Regions from separate parts of the Streptomyces sp. NPDC029292 genome, predicted to be linked through region 1. Evidence: riboswitches for the same ligand, from Rfam matches in the RefSeq annotation. Region 1 holds a riboswitch; each other region holds the start of a gene.

Region 1 (4,165 bases):
CGCCCCGGTCCAGGTCCGCTCGCCCCAGCACACGGGGGTGGACGCGGGCCGCTTCTCCCCCTTCGGAAACGACGCGGATCTGCCCCCGGACCAGCGGGAGGAGGACGCGAGATCGGCGTGCTTCGAGTTCGCGGTGGCGGAGGAGATCTGGATCCTGGGCCGCCCGAGGGTCCGCCTGCGCCTGACGTCCCCGGTGCCCCGGGGCCAGGTGATCGCCCGCCTCTGCGACGTGGCCCCCGACGGCTCCTCGACACTCGTCACCCGAGGTGCACTGAACCTGTCAGCGCGCCACGGCCGTGACCAGGCGGTCCCCTGGAAACCGGGCTCTACGGAGGACGTGGTTTTCGACCTGAACGGCATCGGCTACGCGTTCCCGCCGGGCCATCGCATCCGGCTCTCCGTCTCCTCCGCGTACTGGCCCTGGATCTGGCCCCAGCCGGGCTCGCAGGCGGGCCTCACCCTGGACCCGACGGGCAGCACCCTCGAACTCCCCGTACGGGCAAAGGAGTCGGCGCCCTCGATCACCTTCGAGGATCCGGAGCAGTCCGAGTCCCTCGGCGTGGTCTTCCCCGCCACCCTGGACGAACCCCGCCCGGAACGCCTGGTCGTACGCGATGTCGCGAAGGGCGAGTGGCGCCTGGAGGTCGACCCCCGCTACGGAGGCACCCGCGTCTACCCCGACGGCCTCGAATTCACGGAGGACGCCCTGGAGACGTACACCATCAACGACTCCGACCCGCTCTCGGCCCGCACCCGCTCGACCTGGTCGATCCGCCTCCACCGCCCGGACCTGCCCTGGGACGCCCGCGTCTCGACCACCTCCGAAATCACCTGCGACGCCGACGACTTCATCACCTCCAACGAGGTCATCTGCAAGGACGGCGACGAGGTGGTCTTCCACCGCACCTGGGAGAAGAGGATCCCGCGAACGGCGGGCTAGGGTTCGGCGACGGCCCCGCGACGGCCGGGCCGAGGGCCGTCTCCGGCATGATCCGCCGGACGGGCCAGGCCCTGGAGCCCCCGGGGGGCGGTAGGCAATCCTGAGCACCATGGCGCGGACCGGTGAATTCCTGATGGACCTCGACGAGGGCATGCTCGCCTACTTCCGGGAGATGGCCCACGAGATGGTCACACGCTTCGGGATCTCGCGGGGCGAGGCCGTGGCGCGGATCAACAGGGCTTACGGGGGACGGAAGTTCGGGCCGTACCCCGACCTGATGTGCCACGAACTCCCCGAATACTGGGGCTACGGCCTCTACTTCAAGCCCAACGCGGGCCGCCTCCCCGACGACGACCCCGACACGGACCTCTCCGCGTGGGAGGTGCGCCCGGCTCCTCCCCGGCACTCCCCGGTCTGGACGGTCGGAGCGTAATGCCCGAATTGAATGCATTGCCGCTTTAATGGGCCTTGGTCGCGTGAATTGGGTCACGCCGGAGCCATCTCGACGCCGCACCCCGCCACCTCGATTCCCCCTTCGCGGAAGGCAAGTTGAGGATCACATTCCGGCACAATCGGGCAATTCATCCCGTCCTTTTCCGAGGTTAAAACGGACTGATCCATGAATTCGGGGCTTGTTCCCGACATGTGCTCTCGCATACGTTCGCCCCGATCCGAGCGGATCGCCGAATCCTGCCGCCGCCCGGAAACCCACCCACCCACGCACGCACGGCAGGAGCGGGGGACCCAGGTAAGCCGCCGGTCCGGACACCGGAACGGCTAGGGGTGAAGCCGCGCCCAGCGCGCGGCCGGGCACCTCCCGCCCGAACCCGACAGCTCACCCCGCAGGCGCCGGAGAGGAATGTCGTCATGCCCGCACGAGGCAAGCACAGCCGCCCCAAGACCAGCAGCCCGTTCACCCGCTGCATGATCGCCGCAGGCACGAGCGGAGCCGCGCTCGTCCTCCCCCTCGTGAGCGCGACCAGCGCGCACGCCGCCCAGCCGACGCAGGCGCCGCAGGTCACGAAGGCCGCCACAGTCACGATCACCGACGTCCAGCTCGTCACCTACAAGGTGGTCGCGGGCGACACCCTGTCCAAGATCGCGCAGAAGTACCCGCAGAGCGGCGGCTGGAAGAAGCTGTACGACGCCAACCGCGCGGTGATCGGTGCGAACCCGGCGGTCCTCCCCCCGGGCCTGACGCTGACGGTGGGCACGAAGACCGTGAAGCTGGGCTCGACGACCAAGGCAAGCACCAAGTCCGCGACGACGGCCACCCCCGCCTCCGCGAAGACGTACGCCAACAACCTGGACGGCTGGATCAAGCAGTCGCTGGACATCATGGGCAAGGCGCGCATCCCGGGCACCTACAACGGCATCTACCGCAACGTCATGCGCGAGTCCTCCGGCAACCCCCGGGCCATCAACAACTGGGACTCCAACGCCGCCGCCGGCATACCGTCCAAGGGCCTCCTCCAGGTCATCGACCCGACCTTCAAGGCCTACCACGTCCCCGGCACCTCGATGGACCCCTACGACCCGGTCGCGAACATCACGGCGGCGTGCAACTACGCGGCGGCGAAGTACGGGTCGATCGACAACGTCAACGGCGCCTACTGAGACACGTTCTCCCGGGCCTTCTCCTGGGCCCCGAAGAGCCGTTCCAGTACCACCGCGATGCCGTCCTCCTCGTTCGACAGGGTCACCTCGTCGGCCACCGCCTTCAGCTCCGGGTGGGCGTTGGCCATGGCGACGCCGTGGGCGGCCCAGTCGAACATGGGGATGTCGTTGGGCATGTCGCCGAAGGCGAGGGTGTCCGCCGGGCTCAGCCCCAGATGCCGGGCGGCCAGCGCCAGGCCGGTCGCCTTGGTGATGCCGAGTGGCTGGAGTTCGACGGTGCCGGGCCCCGACATGGTGACCGACGCGAGGGAACCCACCACCGCGCGCGCCGTCGACGCCAATTCGTCGTCCGCCAGGGCGGGATGACGCAGCAGCACCTTGCTGATGGGCTCGGCCCAGAGGTCGTCGCGCCGTCCAACCCGTACGGCGGGCAGGGTGGGGTGTGGCATGAGGTAGCCGGGCTCGATGAGCGTGAGGCCGTCCACGCCGTCCTGATCGACGGCCGCGTACACCTGGCCCACCTCGGCCTCGATCTTGCCGAGCGCGGTCTCGGCCAGCCCCCGGTCCAGGGTGACGGACCACAGCAGACGGTCCGCACCGGCGTCGTACAACTGCGCGCCCTGTCCGCACACCGCGAGTCCCGTGGAGCCGAGGTCGTCGAGGAGCGGCCGCACCCTCGGGGCGGGCCGGCCGGTGACGACGAGATGCCGGGCACCGGCCGCCGCCACCCGCGCGAGCGCTGTAAGGGACCGGTCGGAGAGCGTGTCGTCGCCGCGCAGCAGCGTTCCGTCCAGGTCGGTGGCGATGAGTGAATATGCGAGGGGTGCGGCCATGATCAGAGAATACGGATGGAAAGCCCCCCTGGACTCGACGCGAACCGGACGGCTGCTGCCTTCACATGCGTTGACTTCTGTTCCGGTTACGCCGACTCCCGTACGACCAACTCCGTGGGCAGGATCACGCCCGCCGTGTCCTCGCCGGCGATCTGGGCGAGGAGCATACGGACCATTTCGGCGCTGATGCGGTCGTAGGGCTGGCGCATGGTGGTGAGGGCCGGGGTGATGGAGGTGGCCGCGGCCGAGTCGTCGAAGCCGCCGACAGCGATGTCATCGGGTACCGAACGCCCGGACTGCTGCAGGGTGTTGACGACTCCCAGGGCCATGAGGTCGGAGGCGACGAACACCGCGTCGATGTCGGGGGCCTGCGCCAGCAGCCGGCGGGCAGCCTCCTCGCCGCCGCTGCGGCGATAGTCGCCCTCCACCACCAGCGCCGGGTCGTGGGGCAGGCCTGCCTCGGCGAGCACATCGCGGTAGCCGGCCAGGCGGTCGGGGCCGCCCGGGGCGTCGAGCGGCCCGGTGACCATGCCGATGCGGCGGCGGCCGCAGGCGATGAGGTGGCGGACCATCTCCTGGGCACCGTCGCGGTCGGCGGCCGCCACGTAGCTGACCCTGGAGCCGAGGCCGAGCGGCTTGCCGCAGGCCACCAACGGGATCCCGGCGTCGCGCAGTTCGGCCGCGACCGGGTCGCCGCTGTGGTTGGAGACGAGCAGCACGCCGTCGACATGGCCCGAGGTGATGTACCTGGTCAGCCGACGGCGGTCGTCCTTGG
Region 2 (4,165 bases), on a different contig from region 1:
ACGCTCGGCGTCATCAACGGTGATGGGCCTGATGCGTGCGGTGCCGCCGTCGCGCAGCACCACGTCGGCCTCCCAGTGAGCGGGGTACTCGTGCCGGTCCGACGAGGTCTGCATGGGCCCCAGAGTACGGCTCGCGTCCGACAACGGCGCGAGGCAATCTGTGGGGACGGAAGTCGGATCGAGGCCGCGGTCCGACGACACTCCGGACGGGACGAAGGACCGCCCCGGAGACGCTTCACGATATGGGACACTGGTCTAGACAACCCTGAACACTGAAGGGCAGCATCACATGGCTGAGCGCCGCGTCAACGTCGGCTGGGCTGAGGGCCTCCACGCCCGTCCCGCCTCCATCTTCGTCCGGGCCGCCACGGCCTCCGGTATCCCCGTGACGATCGCCAAGGCCGACGGCAACCCCGTCAACGCGGCCTCCATGCTCGCGGTCCTCGGCCTGGGTGCCCAGGGCGGCGAGGAGATCGTCCTCGCCTCCGACGCCGAGGGTGCGGACGCTGCCCTCGACCGTCTGGCGAAGCTGGTCTCCGAGGGCCTCGAGGAGCTCCCCGAGACCGTCTGAGCACCTCGGACATCGTGCGGCGGAGCCGCGTCGGCCCTAACCCGGGCGACGCGGCTTCGCCGTTTTTCGTACGCCGTCCCGAGAATTCTTCACACATCACCCAAGAACCCGTGTCGCACGCACGGAAATAGCGCACCCGGGAATTACCGGCACGCGAAAATAGAGGCAGCAGAAATAGACCCCTGCCGAATATCCCTCTTTGTATACGGCGCCGGTGTTAATGCCGCAGGCCCGTCATGTTTACGGGATGTTGCGAAGTCCTCACACGGTCCGGACGATCTCCCCCGCCGGGGAAACGGAGCCGGTGCGCGGCCGTCGCGCGCTCGGTGTGCAGGGCCGTGATCGCCCGCGCCCGCTCACTGTCGCCGCGCGCCACGGCGTCCACGATGCCGCCGTGCTCCGCCCAGGACTCCGCGGGGTTGGCCGGCGCCTCGACCGCGTACATCCAGGCGATCTTGTGCCGCAGCTGGGCGAGCGTGGAGGTCAGCGCGGGGCTTCCGGAGGCCTGCGCGAGCGTCTCGTGGAACCAGCCGCCCAGCGACCGCAGATCCTCGCTGTGCCCCCTCCTGGACCGCTCCTGACCCAGCCTGACCAGGCCTCGGAGCACCTTGAGGTGGGCCTCGGTGCGGCGCTGCGCGGCCCGCGCGGCACCCAGCGGCTCCAGCAGCATCCGCATCTCCAGGAGGTCCGAGGCCTCCTGCTCGGTGGGCTCCGCGACGCACGCGCCCGCATGCCGTCGGGTGGTGACGAAGCCCTCGGCCTCCAGCGTGCGCAGGGCCTCGCGCACGGGGACGCGCGAGACGCCGTAGCGCCGCGCGAGCAGTTCCTCGGTGAGCCGGCTGCCGCGCTCGTAGACACCCGCGACGATGTCGTCACGGATCGCCGTGCATACCGAGTGCGCCGGAATACGCATGACCGGACCTCCGCTTTAATCCCCGCGAAACGCCATCGATTGACGCTTGTTCAGTGACTCTATTGCAGGGAGCCGGAATTTCCGATGGCAGGCCGGAATCCATGGATATTTTTTGGACAGAGGCCGCTCGAAACGACGATGCCCCGGCTCGGTGGCCGGGGCATCGGAAGTGGTGGAGATCAGGTGAAGCGGTCGTCAGACGTTCACGCCGTGCGCGCGGAGGTAGGCGACGGGGTCGATGTCGGAGCCGTACTCCGGCGTCGTACGCGCCTCGAAGTGCAGGTGCGGCCCTGTGGTGTTGCCGGTGGCCCCGGAGAGGCCTATCTGCTGGCCCGGGGTGACCGTCTGGCCCACGGAGACGCCGATGGACGACAGATGGCCGTACATCGTGTACGTACCGTCGTGCATCTTGATGACGATCTGGTTGCCGTAGGCGCCGCCCCAGCCGGCCGTGACGACGGTGCCGGTACCGACCGCGTGGACCGAGCTGCCGGACGCGGCATGGAAGTCGACGCCGGTGTGGCTGCCGGACGACCAGAGGCTGCCGCTCGCCTTGTAACCGGTGGAGATGTACGAGCCGGTGATCGGCAGGACGAAGGAGTTGAGGCGCTTGCGCTCGGCGGCGCGGGCGGCGCGCTCCTTGGCCTCGCGTTCCTTCTTGGCCTTCTCCGCGGCCCGCTTCCGCGCGGCCGCCTCGGCCTTCTTCTGCGCGGCGGCCTCGTCGGCGGCGCGCTGCTGGGCGGCGGCCTGCGCGTCGATCTGGGCGGCGACCGAGTCACCCATGGTGATGGCCTGGGTCAGCCCGGTCTGCTCCACGGAGGTGTCCGCGGCGAGCGCCGGGGCGGCCAGCGCTCCGATGACACCGGTGGTGGTGAGCGCCGCGACGCCTACGGCGTTCGTGGTGGTGCGCTTCACGCGGCTCGGACGACGATGCTTCCCGGTGCCACAGGTGAACGCCATGTAGGGGCTGATCCTTTCCTTCCTTCTCGCCTACCGGGTTAGCTGACGGGTTCGGAGCAGGAAGGTCTCCTACGGACCCCCTCCTGGGAGGGCGTCCGATTCACCCCAGGGACTGCGTGTGGGTCCCCGGCTCCCCTGGCTCGCGCCGTACGGGGACTCGGCGATGACTGTCCGGTGCCGCGGGCGCGGCGCACTGCCTGACGAACAGCCGGACCGACGCTAATCGGGACATCTTTCAATCAACAAACGGATCACGGCTTTTGTAGCGCATGCCACAGGGCAGACAGGCAACCTCCGTGCCAATACGGACACCCCGAGGACGAAGTCCGGGAAAAGAAGCTTAAGTACGGGAAAAAGGATGAAGTCCGGGCAAAAGGAGGCCCAGGTGACTCTTCAGTCACCTGGGCCCTCAGGGGTCGTGCAGTTTCTACTCGGCCGGTACGACGGTCACTTCACCGATTCCGAGGGCCCTGACGGGCTCCGCGATCTGCGCCGCGTCGCCCACCAGGACGGTCACCAGACGGTCCACCGGGAAGGCGCTCACCGCGGCCGCGGTGGCCTCCACGGTGCCGGTGGCGGCGAGCTGCTGATACAGCGTCGCCTGGTAGTCGTCCGGCAGGTGCTGCTCGACCTGGTCGGCGAGCGTGCTCGCCACCGCCGCCGCGGTCTCGAACTTGAGGGGCGCCACACCCACCAGGTTCTGTACGGCGATGTCGCGCTCGGCGTCCGTCAGGCCCTCTGCGGCGAGGGTGCGCAGCACCTTCCAGAGGTCGTCGAGCGCCGGTCCGGTGTTCGGGGTGTCGACGGAGCCGCTGATCGCGAGCATCGCGACACCGGTAGCCCCCCCGGAGGGAGAAGGCGCGGCGGAGCGCAGCACCTGGCCGAACGCCCGCACACCGTAGGTGTATCCCTTTTCCTCGCGCAGGACGCGGTCCAGGCGCGAGGTGAGGGTGCCGCCGAGGCAGTACGTGCCGAGCACCTGGGCGGGCCAGACGCGGTCGTGCCGGTCGGCTCCGACGCGGCCGATGAGCAGCTGCGTCTGGACGGCGCCGGGGCGGTCCACGATGACGACGCGGCCGGTGTCGTCGGCGCTCACCGGCGGCACGGGGCGCGGCTCGGCCGAGGAGCCGGTCCAGGCGCCCAGCGTGTCGGCGAGCAGCGCGTCGAGGTCGACACCAGTGAGGTCGCCGACGATCACGGCGGTGGCCGTGGCGGGGCGTACGTGCTTCTCGTAGAAGGCGCGTACGGCCGCCGAGTCGATCTTCTGGACGGTCTCCTCGGTGCCCTGGCGCGGGCGCGACATGCGCGAGGTGGCCGGGAACAGCTCCTTGGAGAGCTCCTTGGCCGCGCGGCGAGCCGGGTTGGCCGTCTCGTGCGGGATCTCGTCCAGCCGGTTGCGCACCAGCCGCTCGACCTCGCTGTCCGCGAACGCCGGTGCCCTCAGGGCGTCGGCGAGCAGACCGAGCCCCTTGGGGAGGCGCGAGACGGGGACTTCGAGGGACAGGCGTACACCGGGGTGGTCCGCGTGCGCGTCCAGGGTGGCGCCGGAGCGCTCCAGCTCGGCGGCGAACTCCTCGGCGGAGTGCTTGTCGGTGCCTTCGGAGAAGGCACGCGCCATGATCGTGCCGATGCCGTCGAGGCCCGCGGGCTCGGCCTCCAGCGGCGCGGCGAGGATCACCTCGACGGCGACGACCTGCTGGCCGGGGCGGTGGCAGCGCAGC
Region 3 (4,165 bases), on a different contig from region 1:
AGACCGTCGCGCCGCTCGGTACGTCGATCTCCAGGACGCCGCGTGAGGCGGTGACCGTACCGCCGTCCTGGAGTTCGGTGACCCATTGGCCGAGTCCGTGCCGGAAGTCGTCGGCGGCGATCAGCCGTCCGCGGCGGTGGCGCGGCGAGGCGCTCGCGGCCCGCGCCGGCACGAGCGCGGCCAGCGCGGCACCGGCGGCCAGGGCGCCGAAGGTTCTACGACTGGTCGTCATGGGAGGTGTCTCCTTCGGTGGCGGTACGACGGGTCGTGGTGATCGCGGGCTTCGGGACGCGTCGGGTCTCGGTGCCGAGGTAGTAGTCCGCGTAGGTCGACTGGAGGTAGCCCCGCACGGTCCAGCCGAGGCGGTACTCGGGGTTCTGGGCGAGCGGCCGTTTCCGGAGGGGACGGCGACCAGACCGCGGTCCGGGTTCTCCACCACGCGGCGCGTGGGCGGTCCGACGGCCTGCGAGGGCGCGGCGGCGGTGACCGCGCCGAGTCTTCGGGGTCTCACGTTCGGTGTCGCCTCCGGCCGAGTCAGCGGCGGCGGCGCTGCGGGACAGCGCCCAGGAGAACTGGGCGGTGGCGGCCGCGGCTGCGGCGCCCTGATGACGGTGCGTCGGTCGACGCCGGGCACAGGGACCTCCGGAGGCATAGAAAGCGCTTACGGAGATCACTGTGGAGTCACTCTCGCACGCTGTCGATACCCCTTGCACCCCTGCCACAAGACCGCAATCTGCCCATCATGAATCGATCATGAAACACCAAAGGCCGAACCCCGGGGATCGTGGGGTCCGGCCTTTGGAGGCGGTGCTGCCTTCAGAGACAGGCAGTGCTGGCTTCAGAGACAGGGACAGCGTCAGGCGACGGCGACACCGTGGGAGCGCAGGTACGCGACCGGGTCCACGTCCGAGCCATAGTCCGGCGTGGTGCGGATCTCGAAGTGCAGGTGCGGTCCGGTGACGTTGCCGGTCGCGCCGGAGAGGCCGATCTGCTGACCCTCGGTCACGGTCTGGCCCGCCGAGACGGAGAGGGAGGACATGTGGGCGTACTGGGAGTACTTGCCGTCGGCGTGCTGGATGACGACCTGGTTGCCGTACGCGCCGCCCCAGCCGGCCGAGACGACGGTGCCCGCCGCGATGGACTTGATGGTGGTGCCGGTCGGGACCACGAAGTCGACGCCGGTGTGGTAGCCGCTGGACCACATGCTGCCCGCCACCTTGTAGCCGGTGCCGACGGTGGCGCCGTCGACCGGCAGGGTGTAGCCCAAGTTGCTGGTGGCGGCCGCGGCCTGGGTGGCCGTGCTCGCCTTCGGCGCGGTCGAAGTCGTCTTCGTCGACGTCGTCTTCGCGGAGGACTGGGTGGCGCTGCTCGACGCGGCCTTCTTGCCGATCGTCAGCTTCAGGCCCGGGTGGATCAGCGACGGGTCGCTGCCGACGGCCGTGCGGTTGTCGGAGTAGAGCTTCTTCCAGCCGCCGCTGACGTTCTGCTCGTCGGCGATCTTCGCGAGACAGTCGCCGGCCTTCACCGCATAGGTCTTCGTCGCGGCCTTCTTCGCGGCGGTGGCGGTCTTCTTCGCGACGGTGGTGGTCTTCTCGACATTCTGCGCGACGGACGCCGTCGGGGTCGCGGCATGCGCACCGGTGGCCCCCATCAGAGGCAGCGCGAGTGCGGCGCCACCGGTTCCGGCCACGGCGATCGAGCGGGTGAAACGCTGGGACTTGGGACGGCGGTGCTTACCCTTCGCGGGCATGACGAATTCCTCTCCGGCGCCTGCGAGGTGAGCTGTCGGGTGCGGGCTGGAGATGCCCGGCCACGCGAATGCGCGGCTATACCCCGAGCCGTTCCGGAGACCGGAACAGGCGTGGTACCTGCGGGTCCCCCGCTCCTGCCGTGTGCGGGTAAGTGTGCGGATTCCGGGCGGCGGCAGGATTGGGCGTCCGTCCGGATTGAGGCCGAACGTAAGCGAGATGAGAGCGCATCGACAAGCATGTGGCTTTTCTGTGCCGATGCCTTTCTTGATCCATGCCGGAATTCCCGTCACCCTCCGTGGATAGGTGATCTTTCCGGCTTCTCAACCCGTCCGTGAATTCGGGCAGGTTGATAAAAGGGGCCCGCCACACATCGTCACGAATATGACGCTGCTCACGCACGTCGACCCACGACGCTTTATTCCAGGGCCAGTTGGAACGAAGGCTCCAATTCGGACAGAACAGTCACATGCGACGCAGCCGGATAACTGTCGCATCGAGGTCCCCGCGCAGCCCCGTACGCAACCCGTGATGCAGCAGCACCGCACCGCGGTGCACTTCGCCCGTTTCGCGGCACTCGTACCGTTCTGTCGGGTCGAGTCCGCGCAGCCGGAGCGGGGCGACCGGCTCCCCGTGGTGCTGGGCCTGGAGCCAGGCGAGGACGACGGTCTCGCCGCCGTGGACGTACTGGACCGCGCTCAGTCCACCCTCCGGGGGCCGCAGCCGGTAGAGGTCGCCGCGCTGCACGACAGGCCGGATCTCCTTATAGAGATCCACCCATTCCCGCGCCTCGACCAGCTCCCGCTCGCTCCACTCGGTCACATCGCCGCCGACGCCGAGCACCCCGGCCATGGCGCTCACAAACCGAAAGCGCAAGGAGCTGACCCGGCCATTGAGCTGCGCGTTCGGGCTGTCCGTGACCCAGGCGGCCATGATCCGGGCCGGGTGGATCTGACTGAAGCCGTGCTGGATGGCGAGCCGGTCGAGCGGGTCGGTGTTGTCGGAGGTCCACACCTGGTCCGTACGCGCCATGATGCCGAGGTCGACGCGGCCGCCACCTCCCGAGCAGGACTCGAAGGCGACACCGGGGTGGGCGGCCCGCAGCCGGTCGAGAAGGGCGTACAGCGCCTCCACGTGCGCGACCCACAGCTTCTGCGGGTAGGGCTCGCCGGGCCAACCCGCATCCGTGAAGCAGCGGTTGAAGTCCCACTTCACATAGTCGATGGGGGCGCTGGAGAGCAGGCTGTCGAGCTGCTCCCAGAGGTACTCCTGAACGTCCTGGCGCGCGAGGTTCAGTACGAGCTGATTGCGGTATTCCGCCCTGGTTCGCCCCTGCTGGAACTGCACCCAGTCGGGGTGCGCGCGATACAGCTCGCTGTCCGGATTGACCATTTCGGGCTCGACCCAGATCCCGAACCGCATGCCGAGCGCGTGCACGTCGTCGGCGAGCGGCTTCAGCCCGGCGGGGAAGCGATCGGGGTTGGGCGTCCAGTCCCCGAGCCCCGCCTGATCGCTGGTGCGGGTCCCGAACCAGCCGTCGTCGACGACGAACAGTTCCACGCCCATGGTCGCGGCCCGCCGCGCGAGCGCCCGCTGCTGCTCCTCCGAGATGCCGAAGTTGGTGGCCTCCCAGGAGTTGTAGAGCACGGGACGGTCCTGGTCCGCTTCCGGGATGACATACGCGCGCTGGTACGCGTGCCAGGCCCGACTCGCCCCGCCGAAGCCGCCGTCGCTCCACAGCCCCGCGAAGACGGGTGTCGTGAACGACTCGCCCGGCTCCAGGCGCAGCAGCCCCGAGTCGTCGTACCCGGCGCCGCCGGTGATCTGCACGCGCGCGTCGGGGAGTTGGGCCACGGAGATCCGCCATGAGCCCGACCAGGCGAGCGCGCAGCCGTACACCTCGCCGCTCTCCTCGGTCGCCTCGCTGTCGAGCGCCACCCAGGGCAGATGCTGGTGCCCGGTGTGCCCGCGCCGGCTGCCGATGACCTTCTCACCGTAGGTGAGGGGGGCACGTACGAGCCGGGACTCGGCAGCCCACCGCCCATGCAGCTGGGACAGCCGCCAGCCCTCGCGCTCCGGCAGCGTCCAGGTCGCGGAGTCGGCGCGCAGCAGCTCCAGAGCGGGTCCCTCGTTGGCGAGCGTCACCCAGCGCTCGACGACGTCGCCGCGCATCCGGTAGTGCAGCGTGATGCCGAACCCGGAGTCCGAGAAGCGCAGCCGCAGCTCCTCACCGTCCGCCTCGAACTCCTCGAAGCGCCACTCGGTGCCGCGCCGCTCGTCCGTGCGCACGGAGAGGGCCGGGCGTACGAAGCGGGGGCCGCCCTCCACCGGGTACTCCTCGTGTCCGTCGAGCGGGGACTCGAAGGGCCAGTACTGGGGCGCGGACAGGGCGGCGAGGGCCTCGGCGTCGGGGAGCG

Evidence for each region. Region 1 has a riboswitch for cyclic di-AMP ahead of ACZ4WS_RS17675 (transglycosylase SLT domain-containing protein). Riboswitches for the same ligand answer to the same signal wherever they lie in the genome.
Region 2: it holds a riboswitch for cyclic di-AMP, as region 1 does, so the genes downstream of both, ACZ4WS_RS20645 (M23 family metallopeptidase) here and ACZ4WS_RS17675 (transglycosylase SLT domain-containing protein) in region 1, are expected to answer to the same signal.
Region 3: it holds a riboswitch for cyclic di-AMP, as region 1 does, so the genes downstream of both, ACZ4WS_RS02060 (M23 family metallopeptidase) here and ACZ4WS_RS17675 (transglycosylase SLT domain-containing protein) in region 1, are expected to answer to the same signal.

Annotation. Positions count from the first base shown of each region.
Region 1 is NZ_JBVHXR010000007.1:134,471-138,635, forward strand. It holds gene ACZ4WS_RS17665 (CocE/NonD family hydrolase) at 1-940, shown strand, start outside; gene ACZ4WS_RS17670 (hypothetical protein) at 1,050-1,373, shown strand; cyclic di-AMP (ydaO/yuaA leader) riboswitch at 1,644-1,804, shown strand; gene ACZ4WS_RS17675 (transglycosylase SLT domain-containing protein) at 1,808-2,557, shown strand; gene ACZ4WS_RS17680 (HAD family hydrolase) at 2,551-3,390, opposite strand; gene ACZ4WS_RS17685 (LacI family DNA-binding transcriptional regulator) at 3,477-4,165, opposite strand, start outside.
Region 2 is NZ_JBVHXR010000009.1:43,191-47,355, reverse strand. It holds gene ACZ4WS_RS20660 (bifunctional acetate--CoA ligase family protein/GNAT family N-acetyltransferase) at 1-114, opposite strand, end outside; gene ACZ4WS_RS20655 (HPr family phosphocarrier protein) at 290-571, shown strand; gene ACZ4WS_RS20650 (GntR family transcriptional regulator) at 789-1,484, opposite strand; gene ACZ4WS_RS20645 (M23 family metallopeptidase) at 1,680-2,444, opposite strand; cyclic di-AMP (ydaO/yuaA leader) riboswitch at 2,458-2,617, opposite strand; gene ACZ4WS_RS20640 (M16 family metallopeptidase) at 2,872-4,165, opposite strand, start outside.
Region 3 is NZ_JBVHXR010000001.1:438,833-442,997, forward strand. It holds gene ACZ4WS_RS02050 (DUF6250 domain-containing protein) at 1-232, opposite strand, end outside; gene ACZ4WS_RS02055 (hypothetical protein) at 216-350, opposite strand; gene ACZ4WS_RS02060 (M23 family metallopeptidase) at 857-1,750, opposite strand; cyclic di-AMP (ydaO/yuaA leader) riboswitch at 1,755-1,915, opposite strand; gene ACZ4WS_RS02065 (alpha-galactosidase) at 2,214-4,165, opposite strand, start outside.